3 regions of the Embleya sp. NPDC005575 genome follow, and region 2 is predicted to be linked to each of the others. Evidence: riboswitches for the same ligand, from Rfam matches in the RefSeq annotation. Region 2 holds a riboswitch; each other region holds the start of a gene.
What was found. A riboswitch is a leader RNA that binds a small molecule or an ion and turns the genes downstream of it on or off. The one in region 2 is predicted to bind cobalamin.
Positions count from the first base shown of each region.

Region 1: another riboswitch for cobalamin. It lies ahead of ABZS54_RS09805 (CoA-acylating methylmalonate-semialdehyde dehydrogenase); the one in region 2 lies ahead of ABZS54_RS14595 (energy-coupling factor ABC transporter permease).
Region 3: another riboswitch for cobalamin. It lies ahead of ABZS54_RS35685 ((2Fe-2S) ferredoxin domain-containing protein); the one in region 2 lies ahead of ABZS54_RS14595 (energy-coupling factor ABC transporter permease).

Region 1 is NZ_JBEXCV010000020.1:52,161-55,424, forward strand. Features, by position in the region: gene ABZS54_RS09795 (acetate/propionate family kinase) at 1-290, opposite strand, end outside; gene ABZS54_RS09800 (pyridoxamine 5'-phosphate oxidase family protein) at 878-1,330, shown strand; cobalamin riboswitch at 1,486-1,656, shown strand; gene ABZS54_RS09805 (CoA-acylating methylmalonate-semialdehyde dehydrogenase) at 1,854-3,264, shown strand, end outside.
Region 2 is NZ_JBEXCV010000034.1:31,978-35,241, forward strand. Features, by position in the region: gene ABZS54_RS14585 (class II aldolase/adducin family protein) at 1-179, shown strand, start outside; gene ABZS54_RS14590 (RDD family protein) at 382-927, shown strand; cobalamin riboswitch at 1,100-1,310, shown strand; gene ABZS54_RS14595 (energy-coupling factor ABC transporter permease) at 1,338-2,051, shown strand; gene ABZS54_RS14600 (energy-coupling factor ABC transporter substrate-binding protein) at 2,048-2,416, shown strand; gene cbiQ (cobalt ECF transporter T component CbiQ) at 2,421-3,164, shown strand; gene ABZS54_RS14610 (ATP-binding cassette domain-containing protein) at 3,161-3,264, shown strand, end outside.
Region 3 is NZ_JBEXCV010000165.1:3,857-7,120, forward strand. Features, by position in the region: gene ABZS54_RS35675 (HEAT repeat domain-containing protein) at 1-880, opposite strand, end outside; partial or broken gene ABZS54_RS35680 (carbohydrate-binding protein) at 1,006-1,248, opposite strand; gene ABZS54_RS35685 ((2Fe-2S) ferredoxin domain-containing protein) at 1,281-1,733, opposite strand; cobalamin riboswitch at 1,868-2,024, opposite strand; gene ABZS54_RS35690 (GntR family transcriptional regulator) at 2,251-2,994, shown strand; gene ABZS54_RS35695 (ROK family protein) at 3,094-3,264, shown strand, end outside.

The DNA of each region.
Region 1 (3,264 bases), on a different contig from region 2:
GGGCGCAGCGCGGTGATCCGCTCGTACACGTGCGGATCGAGCCGGGCCGGGCCGGTGAAGTCCGCACCACCGTGCACGATGCGATGTCCGACGGCTTCGACGGGCCCGGCCGCGTGCACGAACTCGGCGAGCGCCGCGGACGGAAACGTGTCGGCGCAGCGCAGGTTCGAGGTGCACTCGATCGTGTCGTCCGACTCGACCACCGACACCTTCAGGCTCGACGAGCCCGCGTTGACGACCAGGACCCGACCGGGGACGGCTGACTGTGACCGGGTCGCGTCAGCGCTCATCGCGCACCACCACGTCGGCCGGGACGCGCCCCGGCTCGCGGCCGGCGGTGGGTCCGGTGCTGTTCGAACAACCGTACGGCGTACCGTGCTTCGCGGCGGCCGAGGAGGCGACGGCGCGCGGGTGGGCGGGGTGTCCCAGGATGGGCAAGGCAAAACACGGCGACGGCCTCCGAGGTCCATGCGTCGATGCGGTTTTCAGGACACCGCATCGCGCTTTCGCGCACCCGGGCCGAACGGCCCGGGGCCTGGGGCCGTACGGCCCTGACGCGTCGACGGCGCGCCAATCGAAACCATACCCATGCTCGGGCGGCCACGGGCAGTCACGACCGGGCTCGCACCGCCGCGCGCATCGGCCCCGCTCGGGGCCGGTCGGCCGAGCCGGCGTCTCGGCGACAACCGGCTGTTGGACCCGCCGATTCGGGCCGGTCGGCCCTGGTTCGGGCGTCACGCCCGCGGGAGGCTGAAGCCACGGCCCGAGCGCACGGCCGAGCGCGCCGGCATCGGGCGCGGCGTCGACAAGAGGGAACCGACCGACACAGGGCCGTTCGGCCCTGGTCGGCGCCCGGACGGGATTCGAGGGTTGAGAAATGAGCGAACACCCCGTGACAAAACGCGCCCTCGGCCGCCGGGAGACGTTGGAGCTGATGGCGAGCGCCCGGGTGGGCCGTGTCGTCGTCAGCGAGGGCGCGCTTCCGGCCGTTCACGTGGTGGCCTTCGCGCTCGACCGGGAGTGCGTGGTGTTTCGGGCTCCGCTCGGCTCCCCGCTCGCGAAGGCCGCACTCGATGCGGTGGTCGCCTTCCAGGCCGACCACATCGACCCGGCCGCACGGACCGGCTGGACCGGCACGGTCACCGGCCACGCCTCGCGAGTCCACGATCCCTCGGCCGTCGCCCATCTGGATCGCCTGCTCCCCGAGGTCGACGGCGACGAAGGGGAGCAGGCGTGGATCCGGGTCAGCTCGGAGTTCGTCACCGGTCTCCTCAGCCAACGCCGAACAATCGGCACGCCGTCCGCGGTTCCCGACGCCCAACAGGCGTAAAAGCCGCCGTTCACCCGGTATCCCCGGCGCATCCTCCGCCCGATCCCGAAATGCCGCGCCGCAACGCGGCCGATGGCCGGCGGGCCGCGGGCCGGTCGGTGACCGTACCGGGTGGAGCCGGCGCTGGACTTACTAGGACGTCCGACTATATCGTCTTCAACAACAAGGTCCGCGGTGCAGGGAAGTCGGTGTGAATCCGGCATGGTCCCGCCACTGTGACCGGGGAGTGCGCTGCCGCAGCACCAAGCCACTGGCGAAGGCCGGGAAGGCGGGCATCGTGCGTGGATCCGGAAGTCAGGATACCGGCCGCGGGTATATCCGTGTTGTCCACGAGGATGGAGCAAACACGCATGACACCGGTCCGCGCACCCGCCCCGGATGATCCTGCGAACGTCGAACTCCCCAGGAGTTCCTGATCATTTCGACGTCGACCCGCACCGGGCAACCACGCGCACCCGCGCCGAGGTTGCGTGGGCGGGTCATGCCCTCCTCCGGATCGCACCTGACGAGAGACAGGTCGTTCATGGTCCGCGAGCTTTCCCACTTCATCGGCGGCAAGCACGTCCTCGGTGCCTCCGGCGCGTTCGGCGACGTGTACGACCCCAACACCGGACGAGTACAGGCACGCGTTCCGCTCGCGGATCGCGCCGACACCCTGGCGGCGATCGCCGACGCCGAACGGGCACAACCCGCGTGGGCCGACTGGAACCCCCAGCGACGCGCCCGGGTTCTGGCCCGCTTCCTTCAACTGGTGGAGCCCGAACGCGAATCGCTCGCCCAGCTCTTGTCGGCCGAGCACGGCAAGACCATCGCCGACGCGCACGGCGACCTGCAACGCGGCCTGGAGGTCGTGGAGTTCGCCATCGGCATCCCACACCTGCTCAAGGGCGAGTTCACCGACAACGCGGGCACCGGCATCGACGTGCACTCGCTGCGTCAGCCGCTCGGCGTGGTCGCCGGCATCACCCCGTTCAACTTCCCGGCGATGATCCCGTTGTGGAAGATCGCCCCGGCCATCGCCTGCGGCAACGCGTTCGTGCTCAAGCCCTCCGAGCGCGACCCCTCGGTGCCGCTGCGCCTGGCCGAACTCTTCCTCGAGGCGGGACTGCCGCCCGGCGTCCTGAACGTGGTCCACGGCGGCAAGGAGAGCGTCGACACGCTCCTGGAGGATCCGCGCGTGCAGGCCCTGGGCTTCGTCGGCTCGACGGCGATCGCCGAGTACGTCTATACGACGGCCACCGCGAACGGCAAGCGCGCCCAGTGCTTCGGCGGGGCCAAGAACCACCTGATCGTGATGCCGGACGCGGACCTCGACCAGGTCGTCGAGGCGCTGATCGGCGCCGGATACGGCTCCGCCGGCGAACGCTGCATGGCCATCTCCGTCGCGGTGCCCGTCGGCGCCGAGACCGCCGACGCACTGGTGGACAAGCTCGTCGCCCGCATCGCCACACTGCGCGTGGGCCCCTCGCACGACCGGGACGCCGACTTCGGCCCCCTGGTGGGCCGGGATGCACTGGAACGGGTGCGCGGCTACCTGGACATCGGCGTCGCCGAAGGCGCCAAGCTGCTCGTCGACGGCCGCGACGTACGCGTACCCGGCCACGAGGACGGCTACTTCCTCGGCGCGTCGCTGTTCGATCACGTGACGCCCTCGATGCGGGTGTACCGCGAGGAGATCTTCGGCCCGGTGTTGTCGGTGGTCCGCGCGGCCTCCTACGAGGACGCGCTGCGCCTGGCGAGCGAACACGAGTACGGCAACGGCGTGGCGATCTTCACCCGGGACGGCGACACCGCCCGCGACTTCGGCCGCCGGGTGAACACCGGCATGGTCGGCGTCAACGTGCCCATCCCGGTGCCGGTGGCCTATCACACCTTCGGCGGCTGGAAGCGATCCGGATTCGGCGACCTGAACCAACACGGGCCCGACTCGATCC
Region 2 (3,264 bases):
TACAACTGCTCGCCCAGGCGGCCGGCGAACTCAAGCCGATCTCGCCGGAGAACGCGCGGCTGACCCGGGAACAACTGGGCAACGACACGGTCGCCTGGATCAACTACAAGCCGCTGTACGACGTGATCAGCCGCTCCGAGCCGGACCTGTTCGGGGCGGACGGTCCGATGACGATCTGATCACCCGGTATCGGGCGCGGCGCCGGGCCTCCGGGCATCAGGGCCACCGGGCCACCGGCGCATGCTCTTCGATCCATTCCGGTGACCGCTCGATCACCCGCCCGGTGCCCGGTCGGCCCTCATGTCCCTCGACCGGGCGCAATCTCGGCGATATCCGGCCGCGCCGGGAGTCAACCCGCCCGCTTGCGGAAAGTACAAGGACATGTACGAACGCAGCCTTCCGCAGCACTTCGCGCGCTCGGCGCGGCCCGCCCGGTCGGGTGCCCGGTTGTGGCTGCCCGATGTCGAGAGCCCGCTCGACTCCTCGGTGCCGTGGCGCCGAATCGGCCAGTTCCTGGTGGACGTGGTGGCCTCCGCACTGTTGCTCGGGACCGCGATGTTCCTGTTCGTCCTGCTGCCCACCCACCCCGACGGTTCGATCCGCAGCGGTCCGTTGACCGCGACGATCACCGCCGGCGTGGTCGTCGTCGCGGTCGCGATCCTGCTCTGGTACTGGGTGCTGCGACCCGCAGAGCACGACGGGCGCACGTGGGGCATGCAGGTGTTCGGCATCCGCGTCGTGGACGTGTCCGGCGGGCGAGCGGGCCGGCGCCAACTGGGGATCCGCTGGCTGCTGTTGGCCGTCGACACGTTCGCACTCGGCGCGATCGGGCTGACCGCGATGCTCACCGACGGGCGCCGCCGGCGGGTCGGCGACCGGGCGGCGGGCACCCTGGTGGTCCGCGGTCGCGGCCCCGGCCTGGACTGAGTCCGCCGCGAAGCACTCGTGCTCGCCTTCGAGCACCTCGGTCGCCTTCCCGCGGCCCGCGCCGGCGCGTCGACCGCGTTCCGGAATGCGGCTATTGCTCGGCCGCTCCGCCCGCATTGTGGTCTTGCGCACGGTTTGCAAAAGCCACCTTGTCGCCATGTCCATCCGACCACTAGTGTCGGCTCGCCGTGGTGTTCGGGAAGCCGGTTCGATGCCGGCGCGGCCCTCGCCACTGTGATCGGGAAGTTCTCCTCCATCCCCGCGGAAACGTTGATTCGTCGCCTCGGGGAAGCCACTGGGACCGCTTGCGCGGCCCCGGGAAGGCGGAGACGTGAACGTACGACCCGTCAGCCAGGAGACCGGCCACGGCGATCGTCCGTCCACGAGGTGTTGGAGAGGGACCCTTCCTCATGCATATCGCCGAGGGCTATCTGCCCTGGGAACACGCCGCCGCCTGGGGCGTCGCGTCGGCCCCGTTCGTCGTCCACGGCGCCCGCGCGCTCACCCGCGAGGTGCGCGACCGCCCCGAGAACACCCTTTTGCTGGGCGCCTCCGGTGCGTTCTCGTTCGTCCTGTCCGCGCTGAAGATCCCTTCCGTCACCGGGAGTTGCTCGCATCCCACCGGCACCGGGCTGGGCGCCATCCTGTTCCGACCACCCATCATGGCCGTGCTGGGCACGATCACCCTGCTCTTCCAGGCGCTGCTGCTGGCACACGGAGGGTTGACCACGCTCGGCGCGAACGCGTTCTCGATGGCGATCGTCGGCCCGTGGGCCGGCTACGGCACGTATCGGTTGGCCCGCTCGCTGCTCGATCGACGCGGCGGCACGATGCCGCTGGACATCGCGGTGTTCCTGGGCGCGTTCGTCGCGGACCTGAGCACGTACTGCGTCACCAGCGTGCAGTTGGCCCTCGCCTTCCCCGACCCCGACAGCGGATTTCCCGGTGCCCTGGCCAAGTTCGGCGGCATCTTCTCGCTCACCCAGATCCCGCTGGCGATCAGTGAGGGTCTGCTGACCGTCCTGGTCGTGCGCTTGCTGCGGCAGTCCAGTCGAGGCGACCTGATCCGCCTCGGTGTGGTCACGGACGCGCGGGTCGCGGGCGAGGAGGAGAAGACCAAGTGAAGCGCTCGACGAAGATCAACCTGCTGATCGTGCTGGCCGTGGTGCTGCTCGCGGCGCTGCCCGTGGTGTTCGGGATGGGCGATCACAAGGACGAGCCGTTCGCGGGCTCCGACACCCGGGCCGAGACCGCGATCACCGAGAACGACCCCGACTACGAGCCGTGGTTCAGCCCGCTGTACGAACCGCCGTCCGGCGAGATCGAGTCCGGGCTGTTCGCGTTGCAGGCCGCCCTGGGCGCGGGCGTGGTCGGATACATGTTCGGCGTCAAGCGCACCCGTCGCAGGCTTGCGCCGGAGGCCGCGGACACGCCCGACGAGCCGGCGGGCGCGGCCGACGAGGCACCGGTTTCGGCATCGGGTCGCTGATCCCGTGCTGCCGATCGATGCGGCGGCGCATGCGAGTTCGTGGCGCCGCCGCCATCCCGCCGACAAGGCCGTGCTCTCCTTCGGGCTGCTCGGCTGCGCGGTGGCGCTGCCGCCGTGGCCCGGCGCGGTGCTGGTCGCCGGGACCGTCCTGGTCATCGCGTTCGGGTTCGCGAAGGTGCCCGCCCGGCGGCTGTGGCGGGCCGTCCGCGCGCCGCTGGGCTTCGCCGCGACCGGCGCCCTGACGCTGCTCGTGGGCGTCGGCGCGGACGGCGTCGTCTGGGCCGAGGAAGGCCCGCGGCACGCGGGCGAATTGCTGGCCCGCTCCACTGCCGCCGGCCTCGCGATGTTGTTGTTCGCGTTCACCACACCGCTGTCGGACGTGCTGCCCAGACTGACCCGGGTGGGAGTCCCGGCCGCCGTGGTGGACGTCGCGGCGGTGATGTACCGCATGTTGTTCCTGCTCTACGACACGACCGCGCGGATCAACCAGGCGCAGGCCGGCCGGCTGGGCCATCGCACCCGACGGGCCCGGTGGCGCTCGGTGGCCGGGCTCGGCTCGGCGGTGTTCGTGCACGCGTTCGCCCGCGCCCAGCGCTTGGAGGCGGGCCTGGCCGGGCGTGGCTACGACGGGCGCCTGCGGGTGCTGGTGGACGAGGTACCGATCTCGCGCGTCTTCGTGGCGGGCTCCCTGTCCGTGGTGGCGGCGGTCGTCGCCGCCACCCTTCTCCTGGTATCGGTGGTGCCGTGAATCCGTTGCGGGTACGAGAGATCGGATACGCCTACGAGGACCAGCCGCCGGTGTTCGCCGGGTTGTCCCTGACCGTTTCGGCCGGGCGCGCGCTGGCCCT
Region 3 (3,264 bases), on a different contig from region 2:
CAAGCGCCGACAGTGCGGCCGTATCGCCGCGTTCGGCGAACTCCCCGACCAGTTCCAGGGCGCGCCGCCGCCGACTCCCCGGCAATCGCGGATCCGCCGCGATCTCGCGCAGCAGCCCGGAGAGGCCGAACCGGGCCGCGGTCTCCACGGCCTCGGGGTACTCCGTCACCAGCCGCCGCAGCGCCGACTCCAGGCCCGCCGGCGCGTCCCCGGCGGCCCACGGTTCGGCCAACTGGGCCAGCGCTCCCGCGACCACCCGCGCCCCGCCGGCCGGCTCCAGCAGCTCGACCAACCGGCCGCGCGCCTGCTCGGGCCCCAGCAGCGCGCCGTACACCCCCTCGCGCAGTACCCGCAGCGCCCCCGCGCGCAGCACCGGATCGGGCCGGGCGACCAGCCCGCGCAGGTAGTCGTCGAGGTCGGCCGGCGCGTCGGCGTCGATCGAGCCGACCGCCCGGTACAGCTCCTCGCCCGACGGTTCGGCCCGCACGGTCGCCTCGGGTCGGCCGATGATCTCGGCTCGCAACCAGGCGATCCGAACCTTGGCCGGCCAGGCCGCCGACCGCCATTCCGGCACCGGGACGCGCAGTCGCGCGTACGCCTCGGCCAGTACCGCCGCCGTCTCGGCCGGCCCTGCCGGCACTTCGGACAGCAGGCTCGCCGACTCCGCGGTCGAGCCCTGATCGGGCCGCCCGGCGCGTTCCCGGAGCAATACGACTCCGAGGTGGCGCGGCGCCGGGTCCGGATGTCCGATCAACTGCCGCAGCACCGCGACCGGGCAGGGCGTCGTCCCGTCGAAGTAGGCGGAGAGCCGGTCCACGTCGCCCCGGCGCACGGCGTCCGTCACGGCGTCCGTCACGGCGGCATGGTCGGAAGTCGTCATCGCTCGATCCTAGGCAGGCCGCCGAATCGGCACGAGCGAGTATTCGGCGGTGGGGGTCGACACGCGCCGGTGGTCCGGGATTCCGGCGGTCCCGCTCACCGGGTACCGGTCCCGCTGCGGTCCGGTCAGCAGGCGCCCAGGTCCTGCCAGACGCCCCATTGGCCGGTCGTACCCGGCTCCTCGCCCTGGGTCCACCACTTCGCTTTCCACGGGTGACCCTTGTGCGACACGGTGTTGTTCGCGACGTAGATCGCGGCGCGGTCCCACGCCGTCGTGGTGCACGTGCTCGGCGGGACGGTGGTCGGCGGTGTCGTCGGCGGCGTCGTGGTGGTGGGCGGTGTGGCGCCCGCGAACCGAACGGAGACTTCGCGGTCGGGCAGGCTCCCGGCATGAGCCCTCGTCAGGATTCCAACCCCTGCCTGGCCTTGCGGTTCGGTGTGAATTCGTACAGGTCCAACAGCCCCGGGGCATCCGCGACCCCCGGGCCGCCCGCCGCCGCCCACGCCGCTATCTCGCCGGTCGCTTCCCGGTCGTTGACCGTCCCGAACCAGGTCGGCCGGCCGCCCGCCGCACGGCCCGTCGGCGAGGGCTGCACCACGATCACATTGCCGCGCTCGCACGGGCCCAGACAGTCGCCGAGCCGGACCGCGACCCGAGTGCCGGTCAGCGCCGCGCCCAACGCCGCCAATTGGCCCGCGTGATCGGCACCCGCGATCTTGGCCGTGCCGCAACAGCAGCCCCGGCACACGGTGATCGTGCACGCGGCCGAGTCGGCGGACCGCGTGGCGGATTGCGCCGCGCGATCACGACGAGCGGCACGCTGCGAGCGGTCCGAGCGGTCCGAGCGGGTCATGGGAACTCTCCTTCGCGAGTTCGATCCGGGGTCCCGACCGGGACGACGCGGCGGCGCCGGCCACGAACACGCGACCGACCCTCCCGCGAGGCTCCGGTGGGCCGCGCACGGACGGGCCGCGCACGGGCGAAGGCAGGTCTTCGGACTCGTGGGCACGCCGGCCCGTCCGGGCACCGACACCTACCGGCCGTCGCTTCCCGGACACCGTGCTCGGCGTCCAGTGCGTGATGACGGCTCTCGTTCCCACTCACCGCTGCGGGGCAGTTCCGGGCTCACACCGGATTCCCTCTTGCGACACGCGCCCCCGGCCGGGGCGGTGAACCATTCGCGCAGGTCAGCTTAGGCGCCTCCGGTCCGGGCGCGGTGATGTGAGCCAGGTCACCGGCAACTTGGACCGACTTGGTCTGGACCTTTCGCAGTCGGACGCGGTTATATTCAACCGTCTTTAGTAAACCGAGCATGCAATAAGTCCGCGCCGCGCAGGCGTCGGTCAGCCGAGGGGGCGTCCGTGGGCAACATGGCGACATTGCCGGACGAGGCGGTCCTCGGCGAGCCCAAGTACTGGCAACTGCGCACCTCGCTGCTGAAGGCGATCGAAGAGGACTTCAGCTCCGGCGACATCCTGCCCAACGAGCGCGACCTCGCGGCCCGCTTCGGCGTCGCCCGGGCCACCCTCCGGCACGCCCTCGAACAGCTCGAACTCGAAGGCCGCCTGGTCCGCAAGCGCGGCGCCGGCACTACGGTCGCCGGACCGCGCGTGGACGTCTCGCTCAGCGCCGACGGCGAGGGCTGGCCCGGCGTGGACCTGCGCGACCGCGAGGTGATCGACTGCGCCACCATGTCGGTGACCGACCACTTCGCGGACACCCTCAAGGGCCGCCCCTCGGCCCTGGTGCACCGGCTGCGCCGCCGGCAGTTCTCCATGCGCCAGGTGGTCGGCCTGGAATGCCTGTACGTCTCCCGCGCCGTCGTGCCCTCGCTGTCCACCCGCGTCCCGGGCTTCGAGCGCGCCTCGCTGATGCTGCGCCAACTGCGCGGGCACCGCCTGGAGGGCCGGCACCGCGCAGTCGAACTGGGCGTGGCCGAGGCCGAGGAGGCGCGCTACCTGGAGCGTCCGCCGGGTACGGCCGTGCTGATCGTGACGACGACGTACACCGCGCTCGGCCGGACCGCCGCGGTCACCGTGGCGACCTACCGCGCGGACACCTGCCGGCTGGCGTTCGCCGAGGCGGGGCCGACCGCGTTGCGGCCCGCGTCCTGATTCGACGCGAAACCTGGGTACCATCCGCGCCTGAGCGACGACGGGCGCGACGGCCCGGACGCACGTACCGCGCGCCGGCGCGATGAGAGGACAAGAGCTGTGGCACAGGCGACCGGCGGAGACTCCTCCGTGGTCCGGCGGATCAACTCCGCAGCGACCCTGCGCGCGTTGCGCGGTGGCCAGGTGTCGACCGTGACCGCGCTCATGGAGGCCACCGGTCTGTCCCGCCCCACCGTCGAGGGTGTCGTCGACGGTCTGCTCGCCGAGGGC